One region of the Paenibacillus humicola genome, then DNA from elsewhere that is predicted to be linked to it. Evidence: a T-box and tRNA genes for the amino acid it is inferred to sense, from the RefSeq annotation. Region 1 holds a T-box; the other holds one or more tRNA genes.
What was found. A T-box is a leader RNA that pairs with one kind of tRNA and senses whether it is charged. The one in region 1 lies ahead of tyrS (tyrosine--tRNA ligase), so its partner is inferred to be a tRNA-Tyr.
Positions count from the first base shown of each region.

Region 2: it encodes a tRNA-Tyr, which carries the amino acid that the T-box ahead of tyrS (tyrosine--tRNA ligase) is inferred to sense. The anticodon was not compared.

Region 1 covers NZ_JAQGPL010000001.1:5,523,826-5,533,070, forward strand. The annotation lists gene PD282_RS25315 (sensor histidine kinase) at 1-613, opposite strand, end outside; gene PD282_RS25320 (response regulator transcription factor) at 610-1,371, opposite strand; gene PD282_RS25325 (response regulator) at 1,634-2,281, opposite strand; gene PD282_RS25330 (sensor histidine kinase) at 2,327-3,508, opposite strand; gene PD282_RS25335 (hypothetical protein) at 3,551-3,946, opposite strand; gene PD282_RS25340 (ABC transporter permease) at 4,123-4,857, opposite strand; gene PD282_RS25345 (ABC transporter permease) at 4,858-5,574, opposite strand; gene PD282_RS25350 (ABC transporter ATP-binding protein) at 5,571-6,485, opposite strand; T-box leader at 6,754-6,975, shown strand; gene tyrS (tyrosine--tRNA ligase) at 7,036-8,313, shown strand; gene PD282_RS25360 (DUF4367 domain-containing protein) at 8,424-8,717, opposite strand; gene PD282_RS25365 (hypothetical protein) at 8,835-9,245, opposite strand, start outside.
Region 2 covers NZ_JAQGPL010000001.1:188,482-197,726, reverse strand. The annotation lists gene PD282_RS00950 (rhamnogalacturonan lyase) at 1-1,358, opposite strand, end outside; gene PD282_RS00945 (acyltransferase) at 1,838-2,332, opposite strand; gene PD282_RS00940 (HAD-IA family hydrolase) at 2,347-2,994, opposite strand; gene hprK (HPr(Ser) kinase/phosphatase) at 3,115-4,053, opposite strand; gene PD282_RS00930 (ABC transporter ATP-binding protein) at 4,249-5,370, opposite strand; gene PD282_RS00925 (PucR family transcriptional regulator) at 5,462-6,598, opposite strand; tRNA gene PD282_RS00920 (tRNA-Lys) at 6,879-6,954, opposite strand; tRNA gene PD282_RS00915 (tRNA-Tyr) at 6,969-7,054, opposite strand; tRNA gene PD282_RS00910 (tRNA-Phe) at 7,075-7,150, opposite strand; tRNA gene PD282_RS00905 (tRNA-Asp) at 7,187-7,263, opposite strand; tRNA gene PD282_RS00900 (tRNA-Val) at 7,276-7,351, opposite strand; tRNA gene PD282_RS00895 (tRNA-Met) at 7,361-7,437, opposite strand; rRNA gene PD282_RS00890 (23S ribosomal RNA) at 7,629-9,245, opposite strand, start outside.

The DNA.
Region 1 (9,245 bases):
GCAGGCTCGTCTCCGGCTGCTCGGTCTCCCTGCGGCGGAGCGCGCCGGGCATTTCGGCCGCATCGAGCGTCGACAGCTCGAAGAGCTGGCGGATCAGGTTGCCGAGGCGGACCGACTCGGAGCGGATCGTGCCGATATACCGGCGGACGATCGCCTCGTCCTGCAGAACGCCGTCCTCGAGCGCTTCGGCGTAAGCCTGCAGGGAGGCGAGCGGCGTCCGCAGGTCGTGCGCCATGTTGGCGACGAGCTCCCGCCGCGCGCCTTCGGCCGCCTGCAGCTGCTTAAAGCTTGCCTCCAGCTTCCAGCCCATTTCGTTGAACTGCGACGCCAGCGCCTTCAGCTCCGCCGGTCCGACAAGCGGAACCCGGGCGCCGAAATCGCCGTCGGCGACGCGCGCCGAGCCTTCGCCGATCCGTTTCACCGCAGCCTCGACCGGCCGCACGAGCATGAAATGCAGCGCCACCGAAAGGAGCCCGGCCGACAGCGAAACGACCGACAGCCACAGGAACTGCTTCTCCGACAGCAGCATGAACCGGTAGAACACAAGCAGCAGGACGACAATCACAGCCGTACTCGCGATATTGGCCGACAGCAAATAGACACGGAGCTTCATGGCTGTCCCTTGGCATCGAACTTGTAGCCGATGCCCCAGACGGTTTTGATCCAGCGCGGCTCCGAGGGCGTGCGCTCCAGCTTCTCGCGCAGCCGCCGGATATGCACTGTTACCGTAGTCGTATCGCCTTCGAAGTCAATATCCCATACCCGGCTCAGCAGCTGACTGCGCGAGAAGACGCGGCCGGGGTGCTCCGCCAGCGTCAGCAGCAGGTCGAACTCCTTCACCGTCAGCTCCGGCTCCGCCCCGTCCGCCTCGACACGTCGCTCGTCGGGATAAATCGACAAGTCGTCGTAGCGAAGCGCCGCCGCGGACGACGCACGCCCGGCTGCGTCCGTTCCAACATCCTGACCGCCGGCTCCATCCGCCGTCCTGCCGATCCCCGCCTGTGCGGCGGAGGTTCGGCGCAGGATGTTCTTGACCCGCAGCACCAGCTCGCGCGGACTGAAGGGTTTGGTCATATAATCGTCTGCGCCCATGGTCAGTCCGAGCAGCCGGTCCGGTTCCTCGCCGCGCGCCGTCAGCATGATGACCGGCACGTCGCTCGTCTGCCGCACCGTCTCGCACACCTGCCAGCCGTCGACGCGCGGCATCATGAGGTCGAGCACGAGCAGGTCCGGCTTGTGATCCTCCCACAGCCGCAGCGCCTCGGCTCCGTTGTGCGCGGTTTGGACGGCGTAGCCTTCCCGCTCCAAATATCTGCGGCATACATCGGTAATATTCGTTTCGTCATCCGCAATTAAGATTGTGCCGGCCATGGCTGTACCTCCGTTTCGGCAATGTGTTTACATTTATTATACATGGGCGCGAGAAGGGCGAACATCCCGCTGGATTCCTCTTTAGTTTACCGAAGGCGTGTAACGGTTCGCGAACGGATGTCTTAATGAAATCGAACGAAAAGATTACGAAAGTATTAACTGATAACCATTGGTTAGTCAAACGGCGAACGAAGAACGGGAGGTTCACCACCGGCGCCTAATTACCGGGTGAACCTCCCGTATCGATGTCGATGTCGAACCTTCAATCGACCAAACCGCCGCGAATGGCGATCACAACCGCCTGCGTGCGGTCTGCGGCCTGAAGCTTGCCCAGAATGCGATGTACGTGCGTTTTTACCGTACCCTCCGAGATGTGCAGCGTTTCGGCAATTTCGAAGTTCCGTTTGCCGTAAGCCATCATTTGCAGCACCTCCAGCTCCTTCTCCGTGAGCGGTTCACCCGAGGCAGTGGATACGGCTGCACGATCCCGTTCCGTCCGCTCCGTCTTCATCGCCTGGGCCAGCGCTTTGGAAGCCGTCGTGCTGTGGTAAATGGCCGAACCGCGGTGCGCCATGCGGATGCCCTCCAGCAGCGTTTTCGTATCGGAATCCTTCAGCAGATAACCGGTCGCACCTGCCCGGATGCCTTCAGCCACATAGGTTTGGACATCGAAAGTAGTAAGCAGCATCACTTTGATGCCGGCGCCGGCGGACTGGATTTCGCGCGTTGCCTCAATCCCGCTTTGCCCCGGCATTTCGATGTCCATCAGCACGAGATCCGGCTTCAGCTTCAAGGCGAGGGAGACCGCTTCCACGCCGTCGCCCGCTTCACCGGTCACTTCCATATCCGGCTGCGCCCCGATAATAAACCGGAGCCCTTGCCGGACGATCGGCTGGTCGTCCGCCAGCATGATGCGGATCACGCCCTGCAGCGTTTCCTCCTTCTCCGGCACCGACTACCCCTCCCCTTCGATCGGAATTTCCGCCCGCACGGCAAGCCCGTGCGGAGGATTGAACGCCCAGGTCAGGCGGCCGCCCGCCGCTTCGCAGCGCTGAATCATGCCCTTGATTCCGAAATCCGGCTGCAGGTCCGTATCGCCCGAAACGATCCCGTCGTCGGTTACGTGCATGACAATGGCTCCGTTCTCCTTCTGCAGGCCGATGCGGACGGTCCCGGCATGCGAATGCTTCATCGCGTTCGTGAGCGCTTCCTGCAGGATGCGATAAAGCGCCGTGCCGGCAGCCATCGGCAGCTCGGGGAAAACGTCCTCGTCGCATTCGAACTGAACATGGATTCCCGAATGCGCGGCGCATTGGCTGACCAATCCCCGCAGCGCGCTCAGGCTGAGCCCGGATTCGTCGGCGCTCCAGTCGCGGACGGCCGAGCGAATTTCGCCCATCGCCTGCCGCGCAACGCCAAGCATGACCGGAACCTGCTCCGCCGCTTCTTCGGCCCTGCCGGGAAGCATCATTTCCACTGCCTGCAGCTGAATGATGAGCGAGGTCAGCTGATGGCCGATGCCGTCGTGGATGTCCCGGGCCAGGCGGGTCCGTTCGGACAGCGCCGCATACCTCATCGAATGCACCGCTACCTCCTGCAGCTCGAGATGGGCCTGCTGCAGATGCCAATGGGCTTCGTGAAGCTCATGCAGATGCCGTTTGCTGATGCGTGCGCCCTCCTTGAAAAACGAAATGCCCCTGGTGCCCAAATACAGCCCGATCGGGCCGAACAAATAATTGACGGGGTCCGGCGCATAGCGATTCATGAAACAGATTGCGGCCAAGGTCGCCGCCAGTCCCGCAACGGAACTCCTTATCAGCCGCTGCGGCGTGATGCCGAGAAGCCAAATCAGCGGCCACAGCATGCTCGATACGTAATTGCCGTTCGCAAAGCCGGTCCCCGGGTCGGGATGGCGGTAATCGAGAACAAGCGCGCCGAGCAGAATCAGTACGGTCAGGGCGGCATACTGCCGAAAGCTCCATTTCTCATGGTGAAGCCAAATAAAAACCATATAGGCCGCCAGCACGACCGCGATCACGATCCCGTCAGCCCACGCCAAGGCGGTATGCTTGCCGTATTGGACGAACAGAAACACCGTGGCGATCGTTACAACCAAACGGACGGGCAATTGCCCCATGGCAGGCCTCAACTCCTCGACGATTCTCCAAGACTGATGATTTTAGTCTAATCGGTGAGCCGGCGCTTTGTCTATGGCGGCCGTTACCGCACCGCGCGCGAAGAAAATGCCGAAAATCGAGAAGAAAATTTGGACATACGACGAATCGCCGCTGTTTGCCAAATGGGAGGCAACGCTCGCCGCGAGGATTCCTTTCAACGCCACCAATACGACGAAGGACAGGATGACGATGACGTTTCTGCGCATCTTGCTCATTCGGCCCTGTCTCGCTTTGACGATGGCGAAGGCTTGCACCGCGCCCGCCACAAATCCAAACAGGACAAAAAGGGCCAGGATGGACCAATCGGCCGGTCCCATTCCCTGAACCCGGTACGAAAATACAATGCCAACGATTAGAGATACCAGCGCGATCCGCATCATTCGGTTTTTTACGATCATTTTAACAGCCTCCGCTCGGATAATTTCGCTTGTGTTTCAGCTGTTTTCATCATACTGCGGAGGCCGAGCTCGCCGCGTCTACCGCCGGCTGGATTTTCATCCCGGCCGGGTCTATCCGCAGATAGACGGCGCGCGGCTTGGTACGACACTTGTCGGTCATCCTGTCAACCGCCGGCTTATACCGCTTTCTTAACGAAATAGATCCAGCCGGAGGCCAGAAACAGTACGAAGCTTCCGCCGATGACGAGCAGCAGCGTCGCCGCAGGTACGGCAAACGCGCCGTAATTGTAATTGCCGGCATGCGGCATCATGGCGAGCAGCGGCTGCGCCCATGGATAATACGGGCCGTAATGCGCTGAATTGACGATCAGCAGGTTCGGAATCGTGAATATCACATTCACGGCCATCGGGGCCGCGAAATTCGGCCATGCCGTCGATACGGCAAGCTGCAGCGCCGCAAGCGGCAGGCAGGCGGCCCAGCCGCCGGCGGCCGAACGCAGCAGCTCCGCCCAGGGCACCTCTCCGGCGAACCCGAGCGACGTGCCGATCAGCAGCAGCGCCGCCAGAAACAGCAGCTGCGTTACGGCGATCAGCAGCATGACGAACAGAAATTTCACGAGATACACCTGACTTCGGGAAACCGGCAGCGCCAGCAGCTGCTTCCATCCGCCGCCGGCATGCTCATACCGGCAAACGAGTCCGGCGAAAATACCGGTAAGCATCGGCAGAAACAAGAGCGCATGCAGCGCCGCCATCAGCTGGAGCGCCGTCAGCCAAGGGGCGCCCGTCTGAACGGTGCTCTGCGCGTTCAGCAGGACGACGAGCCCCGCGGCAATCGGGCTGACGACCGCAAGCAGCCATACGACGGTGCCGCGCACCTTGAGCCACTCGGAACGAATCATGCGAATCATCTACTTCACATCCTTCCGGGCGAAATGGACCGCGCCGGCCAGCAGCAGAACAGCGCCGAGCGCAATGCCGGCGGCGACCGGATAAAGCGGATGGTCCGCCGTGCCGACCAGGTACGGCCAATAATACGGCATCGCGTCGCCGAAGCGGCTGGCGAACAGGGAAAAGACGGTGCCCGCGATGCCGAAGGTCAGCGGCACGGCCTGGTTCTGGATCGTGACGGACAACCATACCTGCAGCGCGATGAAGGGTACGATCGCCAAAAAAGGGTAAAAGGCCTTTTCGAGCAGCTGTACATACGGAAGACTCGACATGTTGAGGCCCAGCGCGGCGCCGAACGCCGCCGTACCGGCCGCAAGGAGCGTGCTGGAGCACAAGAGCAGCAGCGCATTCAGCAAAAATTTGCCCGTGAATACCTGAGTCCGGGTGACCGGCAGCGCCAGCGTCATTTTCCAGGCGTTCGTCTGGTGCTCGATCCCCGCCGTCATGGAGGTGATGATCGCAAGTCCCATGAACAGCGTCGGCACCATGAGCGAGAAGACGTTGGAGAAGACGCCGCCCCACGGATCAGCCTTATAAATCTTCATCAAATAGTCGTAGCGAAGGCCGAAATTGACCGCCTGCAGCCCGACTACCCCAAGCGGCCCGAGAAAGATCAGAAACCAGATCATCTTCCTGCGAATCTTAAGCAGCTCGGCGGAAAGCACCCGCAGCGTCATAAGCTCCCCTCCCCGCCGGTCATGCCGAGGAAGATGCTCTCAAGCGAAGCGCCCTCCTCCTCCACCCGGTAGACGGCGAAATCGTTTCGCACGAGGGCGGCGACCATCGCGGCGACGGTCTCGTCGGGCGCCATGTCGACGGTCAGCCGGCTCCGGTCCCAATCGGCTTTGTACCCGCCGGCGAGCAGCAGCCGCCAGGCCTCCTCCGGATCGCTGACGCCAAGCCGGATTTTGCTCTGCGCCCGCTGCCGCAGCGTATCGATTTTATCCTGGAAAATGATCTGCCCTTTGGCGATAATGCCGACCCGTGTCGCCATCTGCTCGATCTCCGACAGCAGGTGACTCGAGACGAGCACCGTAACGCCCTGCTCGCGGGGCAGGCTCTTGATCAGCTCGCGGATCTCGAGGATGCCCGCCGGATCGAGCCCGTTCGTCGGCTCGTCCAGGATGAGCAGCTCCGGCTTGCCGAGCAGCGCGGTCGCGATGCCGAGCCTTTGCTTCATGCCGAGCGAATAGCCCTTGACGGCCCGCTTCGCCTCCTTGGTCAGGCGGACCGTGGCGAGCGCCTCGTCGATGCGCGATTTGGGGACGTCCAGCAGCCGGCGCACCGCCTCCAAATTTTCGACCGCGCTCAAATGGCCGTAATACGAAGGATATTCGACCAGTGAGCCGACCTTGCGAAGGACGGCCATCCGGTGCTTGCGCATATCCCGGCCGAAGATGCGGATACCCCCGTGCGTCGGCTTCGCCAGACCGAGCAGCATGCGGATCGTCGTCGTTTTGCCCGCGCCGTTCGGCCCGAGAAAGCCGTAAATATCCCCTTTTGCCATTTGAATGTTCACATCGCTGACGACGGCTCTTCCGCCCAGCTTCTTCGTGAGCCGCTCCGTCTGCAAAATCCATTCGTTCATTGCTGATCACCTCGGTAACAATCGTAATCGGTCAAGTTTAAAGCAAAGCGGTGGCGGCGTTTAAAATCCGTTTAAAATTCGTCCGCCCAATGCCGGTTTTCGGCCAAAAAAGAGACCGCCCCCGTGACCGGCGGTGTTTGCTGCATCGCACCTAGCAGTAATTTGTTCCCGCGCTCTTGGCCTGATCGTTTCACTTCACTCAAATGCTGAAGGTATGGCGGTTGACAAATCCGGGTAAAATTGTGTACAGTATTGCAAACGAATGGTTATACATGCTTGGAAGGGAATCAGTAGCTTTCGACACGTTGTCCCAGAGAGCCGGCGGCTGGTGCGAGCCGGTGCAAGTGCGAAGGTGAATTACGTCCTGGAGCATCCCGGTCCGAAACTGCCGCGCGCAGAAGGACGAGACGGCGGTCGGCCGTTATCCGATTGAGCGGAGCGTGCCGAGGCATGCTCAATGAGGGTGGTACCGCGAGAACTCGTCCCTGTCTTTGAGACAGGGGCGTTTTTTATTTTTTATCCTATCGGAGGTAAGAGGGGTATGGCGAATATGACAGCAGCAGGCGTCGATCTATTGGAGGATTTGGAGTACCGCGGCCTGATTTACCAGGTGACGGACCGCGAAGGGCTGGACAAAAAGCTGAAGGAAGGGCGGGTCACGCTGTACAGCGGCTACGACCCGACGGCAGACAGCCTGCATATCGGGCACCTGCTGCCGATCTTGATCCTGCGCCGCTTTCAGGAGGCGGGACATAACGCGATCGCGCTGGTCGGCGGCGGCACGGGCCTTATCGGCGATCCGAGCGGCCGTTCGTCGGAGCGTACGCTGAATACGGCGGATACCGTGGCGATGTGGACGGAAAGTCTGAAGCGGCAGCTGACGCGCTTTCTGGATTTTGAACGCAAGGATAATCCGGCCAAGCTCGTGAGCAACTACGATTGGCTTGCGCCGCTGGATATGATCACGTTCCTGCGGGATATCGGCAAAAACTTCACGGTCAACTATATGCTGGCGAAGGATTCCGTCGATTCGCGCCTTGCGAACGGGATCTCTTTTACGGAATTCAGCTACATGATTCTGCAGTCGTACGATTTCTACAAGCTGCATGTCGATCATGGCGTCACCCTGCAGGTTGGCGGCAGCGACCAATGGGGCAACATTACGGCGGGCCTCGACCTGATCGGCAAAATGGGCGGGGGCGGCGCCTTCGGCCTGACGCTCCCGCTCGTAACGAAGAGCGACGGCAAGAAATTCGGCAAGTCCGAATCGGGCGCCGTGTGGCTGGACCGCAGCAAAACGTCGGTCTACCAGTTCTACCAGTTCTGGATCAACACCGACGACAACGACGTCATCAAGTTTCTGAAATACTTCACTTTCCTGACTCGCGATCAGATCGAGGCGCTTGAAGAGGAGCTGAAGCAGGCGCCCGAAAAGCGAATCGCCCAGCGGGAGCTTGCCCGCGAGGTTACGCGTTTGGTGCATGGCGAAGACGCGCTCGTCAGCGCCGAGAACATTACGCAGGCGCTGTTCTCCGGAGACGTTACCCAGCTGAAAGAGGAAGAGCTGGTCGAGGCGCTGCAGGATATGCCGACCACCGTGCTGTCCGGGCGGACCGAAATCGGCCTGATCGACCTGCTGGTCGAGACGAAGGCGGCGCCTTCCCGCCGCCAGGCGAAGCAGGACATCGAGAGCGGCGCTGTGCACGTTAACGGCGTCAAAACGACCGCTGCGGACGCCGTGATCACCGCCGGCGAGCGGCTGCACGGCAAGTTCATCGTCCTGCGCCGCGGCAAAAAGAATTACTTCCTGGTGCGCTGCGAGCCGTAAACACCGGCCTTCCCGCACCAAGCCAACTGGCCTTGCCGCAGCAAGGCCAGTTTATTTTGGCATGGTAAGGGACTTTATAGGTAGTTCACGGTACTATCTTGATCTATTTATCAATTGATCGAATTTGCAATCTCACTCATTTTTTCCTTCTTTAAATTTCCACTGTCCATTTGTAAATAAGTCCCATCTTGTACCCATCGTAAATATCCCCCGGGTTTGTTATGAACCCAAGGGACAAATCTCGCTTCAACTCCGCTTATGTTAGCTTTCTCCCCACTTAAATCAAATTTAAAATTCTCAACCACAGTTCTGGTTTTACTCGTTTTATTACGAACATCGATAATGGTTTCTTCTCTTTTGATTTTAACCAGCCATCGGCTCGCCCGATGCAATAACGAGTTCATTTGATTCCATCGACAGTATGTAATAGAGACGAGTGAAAATATCCATTTAAACAGAATAATCCCTCCATAATTAATTCGGGTTCTTTTCCTAATTTAAAAAGTACGCTCGCCTTGAAATCATCTGTTCTTGTAATCCATCACTTCAACTGGAATTGATGGTTTATTATGTTCTGTTTTCCATCCCTCAATCAGCCATTCATATAGTTCGGGGGATTTTGCTCGCAAGTTTATTGAGACGCTGCTTAGAACAATCTCGTCTTTTATTGCGCCACAACTTTTAATTGTAACAGTTTGTGTTTCGGGAATGTATATATCAGCCGGAGATTTCTTGAGCTTAATACACTTGTAGCCGGGCTCAACGAAAATGGGTTTCCCTGCATTGAATTGAATTTTTAAAATCCTAGGGTATCCGTGCCTGCCATAATCGGGTTGAGTCCCGAGAGGAACCGAAGAATTAATCCAGCCTCCAATTTTTGTGATTAGAGCTTTTCCAGTCCCATCCGAGAATTTATATAAAGGCGAGGGTTT
Region 2 (9,245 bases), 5.3 Mb from region 1:
GTAGCGGCATCCCAGACGGCGGCGCCGTAAGGACTGTTTTCCAGCACTTTAAACACTTCGTCCCCCGGCCGGGTCGGGTCGAGGTCCCCAACGTGCAGCGCGTCGCCGTGGCCGAGCCCGGTGTTGTACAAGCCTTGCCCGTTATCGTCGATCGTCATCGCCCCGTAAATGATCTCGTCCTTGCCGTCCCCGTCCACATCCGCGACGCTCAAGTTATGATTGCCCTGGTCCGTCCAGCTCCCGTATCCTTCGTTGTTCGTATCGAACTTCCACAGCTTGGTCAGCTTGCCGTCCCGCCAATTGTAGGCGACAAGCACCGTCCGGGTATAATACCCCCGCGCCATGACGAGGCTCGGACGGACGCCGTCCAAATACGCGATGCAGGCGAGGAAGCGGTCCACGCGATTGCCGTAGCTGTCGCCCCAATCCGAAACGTTGCCCCGCGGCGGGTCGTAATCCGTCGTAACCAGCGCCTTGCCGTTCAAGCCGCTGAAAATCGTCAAATATTCCGGTCCGGCAAGCACGCGCCCGGGTCTGCTGCTCGTCAGGTCGCGCCAGTCCGCGTTCGGATCGCCGATCACCTTGCCGGTTCCGTCCGTCGTGCCGTCCGCGGTCTTCATCGCGACCTCGGCTTTGCCGTCGCCGTCCAAATCATACACCATAAACTGCGTGTAATGCGCGCCGGCGCGAATGTTTTTGCCAAGGCTGATCCGCCACATCAGCGTCCCGTCCAGCTTATATGCATCCACGAAAACCGGACCGGTTACGCCGTCCTGCGAATTGTCTTTCGAGTTGGACGGGTCCCATTTCAGCACGATTTCATATTTGCCGTCCCCGTCCAAATCCCCTACGCTCGCATCATTGGCGCTGTAAGTGTAGACCGACCCGTCGGGATTCGTTCCGTCCGCCGGCTTTTGAAGCGGAACCGTCAAATGGTTCGTGCCCCACACATGCGCCGGAGCCGACGGGGACAGTTCTTTGCCCGCGACAATCGCGCGAACCGCGTACGTCGAATTCGGCGTTCCCGAAGGATCGGAGAAATTCGTGCTCGTTGCGATCGGATCCGAGTTCACCTTGACGCCGTCCCGGTACAGATTGAACGTTGTGCTTTCCGGCTCCGTTCCCAGCAGGCGCCAGCTGACAAAGACGCCCGCATCGGTTTTCACCGCAACCAGCCCGCGGTCCAGAAATTCCATTTGCCGTTTCGGTGCGGTTCCTGCAAGCGCAGCGGCATCGGCCGGCGCGGCCGCATTGGCCGGTTTAACGGCGGGTGAAAACGCCACCGTGCTGTAAAGCATTGCGGCGCCGAGCATGAATGCGCTTACCTTTTTAAACGTCGACTTCCATGTTGTGGCCATTACTTTTCTCCTCTCTGACCTTCCTTGGAATGAACCTGTTACACGTCAAGCGTCGATCTTGATGCCTGTCCTTTGTGCTTCTCACCTCCGTTTTTACACGACCCGGCATTTTGCCCTTTTGGGATCTCCATATTCCGCCGGCTCGTCCGCTTAAATGACCGGAGCCGGCTTTATCATCGTAACCAGCCCGCTCTTTTTCCTGCAATTGGACTTTTTTCTCCGCAAGCGAGCAGAGACTTTCATTTTTTGGCGGCAGTTGGACAATTTTGCAAAACAGGGCTGAACCGATGTATTGGTCCCGCGAGGCTCTTTTCATGAAACCGGTTCATTCTCCGCCTGTTCCTATCATGAAAAAAAGCCGTGCCACAAGGCACGACTCCTCAATTAACGGAATAAAATTTTTCGCAACGCAAAATTTCCTCGCTCTTCGGAAGCTCCAGAACGCACGCAGCATGCTCCACCCTCGCAGGACGTCTTCGTTAATCATCGCTTCCGCGCCTTGCAATTTCCCGCAGCGGATTACCTCCCATGAACGCGCCTGCCGGAACGTCCTTGTGCACGACAGAGCCCGCGGCGATGACGGCCCCGTCCCCGATCGTCACGCCGGGAAGCAGGGTCGAATTCGCGCCGATCATCACATTGGAGCCGATCGTCACGTCGCCAAGCCGATACTCGTGGATTAAATATTCATGCGTTAAAATCGTCGTATTGTATCCGATGATCGAGTTATCCCCGACCCGAATCCGTTCCGGAAAAAAGACATCGACCATCACCATCAGCGCAAAAGCGGTTTGCCGGCCCACCTTCATTCCGAGCAGGCGGCGGTATATCCAGTTCTTCACCGGCAGCAACGGGCAGTACCGCGCAATTTGGATGCAGATGAAATTTCGCACCGCCTTCAGCGGGCTGACGGTCCGGTAAACTTGCCACAGGGCGTTCGCCCCCTCGACCGGGTAACGCTCCAATTTCCGCACAATCCGACGCTCCTCTAAATAAACGAGTACAAGTCGCGCATTTCGTATAGGATATGGCGCGCCCCGCTTTCCCGCAGCTTCTGCTCGCCCTTCAGCGACCATGCGACGCCGACCGGTATGACGCCGGCAGCCTCAGCAGCCTCCATATCGACGGGGCTGTCCCCGATCATCATCGTCGAATCCGGCTCGGCGCCAAGCGCCTGCATCGCCTTCAGCACCGGCTCGGGATGCGGCTTCAGCCGCTCGACATCGTCCAGCGTCACAATCGCAGCGCGCTCGAAAAAACCGTCGAGCCCGGTAAACTTCAAGCCGCGCAGCGTCGTGAGCTCCATCTTGGTCGTGACGATGCCGAGCCCGACTCCCGCCTTGCGAAGCTTGGCCAACACTTCCGCCACATCGCCGAACGGCTTCACATAGTCGTCATGCAGCCGCAAATTCACATCCCGATAAGCGGCGATCAGGCCGGTGACGTCTTCGAGGCCGGAGAACCGCTGCATTTGGTCGGTCAGCGGCAGCCCCATGCCGGGAATAATATGCTCGCGTCCGAACTCGGGCGGCACAATGTCTTTTAACACCTGCAGGAACGTTTCGATAATGAGCTCGTTCGTATCGAGAATCGTGCCGTCCAAATCGAACAGCATCGTTCGAATCGCAGTTTTCATGGAAAGCTCCTTGTGATGGGATGGAATCTTACCAGGCGATGGTGAAATACGCCCTCCACGTCATTTCATTGAGGATCCAGTCCGGAGGGCGGAGCGTATCGCGCCAGCCGCGCCTCCCGTTTAATCGAAATCGTCGGAATCGTCGGCAATCGTTTCGGTCAGCTTGTTCGTGAATTGCAGCGCGGCATTATAGCCCATCCGTTTGAGTCGGAAATTCATCGCCGCCACTTCGATGATAACGGCAAGGTTTCGTCCCGGCTGGACCGGGACGGTTACAAGAGGGATGTCCGTATCGATGATGCGCGTTAATTCCTCGTCAAGACCGAGACGGTCGTACTGCTTGTCGGGCTGCCAGTTCTCCAGCTTGATGACGACGCTGATCCGTTTCATCGAACGGACGGCTCCGGCCCCGAACAGCGTCATGACATTGATAATGCCAAGGCCGCGAATCTCCAGCAGGTGCCGGATCAGCTCCGGTGCGCTGCCGTGCAGCTGCCCGTCGGACGTTTGCCGGATTTCCACCGCGTCGTCGGCGACCAGGCGATGGCCCCGTTTTACCAGCTCAAGCGCCGTTTCGCTTTTGCCGATTCCGCTTCCGCCCGTAATGAGCATGCCGACGCCATAGATGTCGACGAGCACGCCGTGAATCGTGGCCGACGGAGCCAGCCTGCGTTCCAAAAAGTTGGTAATGCGGCTGATCAGAATCGTCGTCGCCACATGACTGCGCAGCACCGGAATTTGTTTGCGGTTGGATTCCTCGATCAATTCCTTCGGGGCTTCAAGCCCGCGCGTTATGATAAAACACGGCGTCTCGTCATCGCACAACCGCTCGATCCGGTCAATTCGTTCCTCGCCGCTGAGCGTCTCCATAAACGCTAGCTCGGTACGGCCGAGAATTTGCACGCGTTCATTCGGGTAATAATGAAAATAGCCCGCCATCTCCAGTCCAGGCCGGGACAAATCGTCAACGGTAATATTTCGGCGCAGGCCGTCTTCTCCGCTTACGATTTCCAGCTGAAACTGGCTGACCAGCTCGGATACTTTTACTTTTTTAGGCATTGCCAGTCCTCCTCAAGTTGCAGCAGCTCATTCTGCTCTGACCCAGGTTGCTAGTTCCAATTTACTCATTCACATCGTATAAGAAAAAAGCGTCAAACGCAACGTCCCGCCCCATTTTCGGTCAACCGGCCATAAAAAAGCAGCCGCCCGATTTAAAATCGAACGACTGCTTGGTTTAGCGGCAAAAGCCGAATCTTAGATTTCGAATACGTTCAGTTCGCTGTCTTTATCGAAGACATGAACCTTGTTCATATCCAGCGCAAGCTTCACGTTCGCGCCTTCTTTCGTGCCCGAACGGCCGTCAACGCGAGCGATAACGTTGTCTTTGCCCAGACCGGCCAAGTACAGCAGGCTTTCGTGACCGAGGTTCTCCGCCACTTCCACATGCGCACTCACGATCGTGTTCGGCGAAGCTTCCAGGAATACCGGCTCTTCGTGGATGTCCTCCGGACGAATACCGATGATGATTTCTTTGCCGAGATAACCCTTGTCGCGCAGCAGCTGCGCTTTGCCTTCCGGAACGACAACATCGATGCCGGTCGTTTTGAAATGAAGAGCGCCGCCCTGCTCGGAGAGCGTGCCGTTGATGAAGTTCATCGTCGGCGAACCGATAAAGCCGGCTACGAAAATGTTAACCGGATGGTTGTACAGCTCCTCCGGGGAAGCCGCTTGCTGGATAACGCCGTCTTTCATAACCACAATCCGGTCGCCCATCGTCATGGCTTCGATCTGGTCGTGGGTAACGTAAATAACGGTCGTTTCCAAACGCTTGGCCAGCTTCGTAATTTCCGCGCGCATTTGACCGCGCAGCTTTGCGTCAAGGTTGGAGAGCGGTTCGTCCATCAGGAACACTTGGGGTTCACGGACGATTGCGCGTCCCAAAGCGACACGCTGGCGTTGACCGCCGGACAATGCCTTCGGCTTACGGTCGAGCAGATGCTCGATATCGAGAATTTTGGCGGCTTCGCGAACACGCTTGTCGATTTCCGCCTTTTTGAATTTGCGAAGCTTAAGACCAAACGCCATGTTTTGGTACACGTTCATGTGCGGATACAGCGCGTAGGACTGGAACACCATCGCGATGTCGCGGTCTTTCGGAGCGACGTCGTTCACCAGACGGTCGCCGATGAACAATTTGCCTTCGGAAATTTCCTCGAGGCCGGCGATCATCCGCAGCGTCGTCGATTTGCCGCAGCCGGAAGGACCGACCAGAACGAGAAACTCCTTATCTTTAATATCGAGATTAACATCTTTTACGGAAGCGGCATCAGAACCAGCGTATTTTTTGTAGATGTGCTCTAAGCGTACACCTGCCATGAGATTTTCCCCCTAACGGAAATTTGTTGATCACTACAACTATCTTATATCAGCACCCGTCCTGTGACTATGCACAAACTCTACAAAAAAACTACTTCCTTTTCGTCACTTTGTACAATAATAAAATAATTTTGACAAGGACCGCATCGCGAAATTGCCTGACGTCGAGCTCTGTTTCCTGCTTTAGCTTGTCCAGCCGGTACAGCAGCGTATTACGGTGAATGTACAGTTTTTTGGCCGTCTCGCTTACGTTGCAGTCGAGCGAAAAGAAGGTTTCTAATGTGGTTAATATTTCGGGCTCTAAAAAGACATCCGTCCGCTTCAACGCCTGTTCGACGAATTTAATGCGCTGCGTCTCCGGAATGGCGCTGAGCAGCCGTTCTAGATGAAGTAGCCACGGGAGGTGAATGTTCGTTCCGACATGGAACGTCCGCCCCAAATTGATCGTCTCTCGAAGCAGCTGAGCTGTTGCGATAAGCGAGCTTGCAGGCGAGATCGGATAGGAGACCGCCAGATGGCACTCGCCGATCCACTCGCTGGCCAGCATGTCATGAAGGCCGGACGCAATCTGTCCGAGACTTTCCTCAAGCGATTCTTCGCTTTCCTCGTCCTTATCTTCAGACTGCGCATCCTGGATCAGCGTGATCGGCCCGAGAATCAGCCACTCCTGTTCCTTCAGCGGAATCAGCATCGCCTCTTCGGACAAAAAGGTGCGCAGCAGCTTTTCCAGCTCGCTGTAGCTGGATCGCCCCGTCTCGCTTTGCACGCAAACCAGCAGGAAAGGAATCATCTCGGAAAAAAGCCGGCCCTTCGCCGCGTACCGGTCGGGAATTGTCGTCTGCGGCTCGCTTAGATCGAGCTGCTCCGCGATCCAATCCCCCAGCTCCTTCGCATGCCGTTCGGTTTCCGATATGCTCTCCTGGCCCTTAACCGCATGTCCGCGCAGCTGGTCCAAGGCCCAGCCGATCAGACGGGCGGTTTGTTTACTGACCGCTTCCGACGGTATAGCGACAGCTTCCACTTCCTGCTGGTCGCTTCGTATCGCAAACATCAGCTGTCCATCCTCGCGCTGGATGGAGTCTCCCGGAGTGACTTTCGCTTTCCGCTGCCCGCCGCCGTTCCGGCCGTTCATTTGATGCTCATGCCACTCATCGAAGGAAATGCGCAGGTGCCGGACCGGGCTTTCCAAAATCGCCTGCAGCTGTTCGATCCATTTCTTATCGATCATCCCTTGGCCCCTATCGGTTAACGCACATGAAGCGCTTTTTTAGGCCATTGTAACATACATAACGCCGAAATTCAGCCTAAGACGGCATGGCGGGAAAGAAGTAGAAACGGTTGACACCGTCCAGGCTGTCGACAAAGCCAGGTGAACGGGTGACACCGTCTCTCGACAACCGAACAAGTTTCTTTACTTGAAATCGCGAAACAAAAGGTAAGTGGAAACGTCAACTTTCCTGTAAAACAAAAAAAAGCCTGCGGAATGCCGCAGGCGCTGCTTTAAGATATGGTGAGCCATGTAGGACTCGAACCTACGACACCCTGATTAAAAGTCAGGTGCTCTACCAACTGAGCTAATGGCTCTAACTTGTAGGAAATGGTGGAGGGCGATGGATTCGAACCACCGAACTCGTCAGAGAACAGATTTACAGTCTGCTGCGTTTGGCCACTTCGCTAGCCCTCCACGAAAAAAAAACAAAAAAATGGTGGCTCGGGACGGAATCGAACCGCCGACACGAGGATTTTCAGTCCTCTGCTCTACCAACTGAGCTACCGAGCCACGTTTGTTTGGATTCCCAATGTTTATCAAGGCAAATGGCGGAGCCGACGGGATTCGAACCCGCGGTCTCCTGCGTGACAGGCAGGCATGTTAGGCCTCTACACCACGGCTCCGCGTTTGCAATATGGTGGAGGCTGAGGGGATCGAACCCCCGACCCTCTGCTTGTAAGGCAGATGCTCTCCCAGCTGAGCTAAGCCTCCATATGTAAATGGTAGCGGCAGAGGGGATCGAACCCCCGACCTCACGGGTATGAACCGTACGCTCTAGCCAGCTGAGCTATGCCGCCACAATACTGGCCCGTTATCCGGGCAGATATTCAGGTACACAGCGTCGCCAAACGCTGCGCGTAATGATCACCGATGTCTCCGCGCTTGTCGGAAGACAAAAAGACCTTACACCCTGAAAACTGGATACGAACATCCGATCAATTCTTTAGCTGGTCTTCCGAAGCGGCGTTCACGTGTCCGTGAACACCGATAGGATAAGCCCTCGACCGATTAGTATTCGTCAGCTGCACACGTTGCCGCGCTTCCACCTCGAACCTATCAACCTGGTCGTCTTCCAGGGGTCTTACATACTGGGAAATCTCATCTTGAGGGGGGCTTCACGCTTAGATGCTTTCAGCGCTTATCCCGTCCGTACTTGGCTACCCAGCGGTGCTCCTGGCGGAACAACTGGTACACCAGCGGTACGTCCATCCCGGTCCTCTCGTACTAAGGACAGCTCCTCTCAAATTTCCTGCGCCCGCGACAGATAGGGACCGAACTGTCTCACGACGTTCTGAACCCAGCTCGCGTACCGCTTTAATGGGCGAACAGCCCAACCCTTGGGACCTACTTCAGCCCCAGGATGCGATGAGCCGACATCGAGGTGCCAAACCTCCCCGTCGATGTGGACTCTTGGGGGAGATAAGCCTGTTATCCCCAGGGTAGCTTTTATCCGTTGAGCGATGGCCCTTCCATGCGGTACCACCGGATCACTAAGCCCGACTTTCGTCCCTGCTCGACTTGTCGGTCTCGCAGTCAAGCTCCCTTCTGCCTTTACACGCTTCGAATGATTTCCAACCATTCTGAGGGAACCTTTGGGCGCCTCCGTTACGCTTTAGGAGGCGACCGCCCCAGTCAAACTGCCCGCCTGACACGGTCCCTCTACCCGTTTCAGGGTAGCAGGTTAGAACTCCGATACGATCAGGGTGGTATCCCAACGGCGCCTCCACCGAAGCTGGCGCTCCGGCTTCTTAGGCTCCCACCTATCCTGTACAGATCGTACCAAAGTCCAATATCAAGCTGCAGTAAAGCTCCATGGGGTCTTTCCGTCTTGTCGCGGGTAACCTGCATCTTCACAGGTATTAAAATTTCACCGGATCTCTCGTTGAGACAGCGCCCAAGTCGTTACGCCATTCGTGCGGGTCAGAATTTACCTGACAAGGAATTTCGCTACCTTAGGACCGTTATAGTTACGGCCGCCGTTTACTGGGGCTTCGGTTCACAGCTTCGCCTTGCGGCTTACCGCTCCCCTTAACCTTCCAGCACCGGGCAGGCGTCAGCCCGTATACTTCGCCTTACGGCTTCGCACAGACCTGTGTTTTTGCTAAACAGTCGCTTGGGCCTTTTCACTGCGGCCCCCTCGGGCTATTCACCCTACCGAGGCACCCCTTCTCCCGAAGTTACGGGGTCATGTTGCCGAGTTCCTTAACGAGAGTTCTTCCGCGCGCCTTAGCATACTCTGCTCGCCTACCTGTGTCGGTTTGCGGTACGGGCACCTTCACCTGGCTAGAGGCTTTTCTCGGCAGCCGGAGCCCATGACCTTCGGTACTGTAATTTTCCCTCCCCATCACAGCCCAGCCTTATCGGTTGACGGATTTGCCGATCAACCAGCCTCACTGCTTGGACGGGGCATTCCATCGCCCCGCGTCACTGCCCTTCTGCGTCACCCCAATCGCTCATAACGGTTTACGGTGGTACAGGAATCTCAACCTGTTGTCCTTCGACTACGCCTTTCGGCCTCGCCTTAGGTCCCGACTTACCCTGAGCGGACGAGCCTTCCTCAGGAACCCTTAGGCTTTCGGCGGACAAGATTCTCACTTGTCTTTTC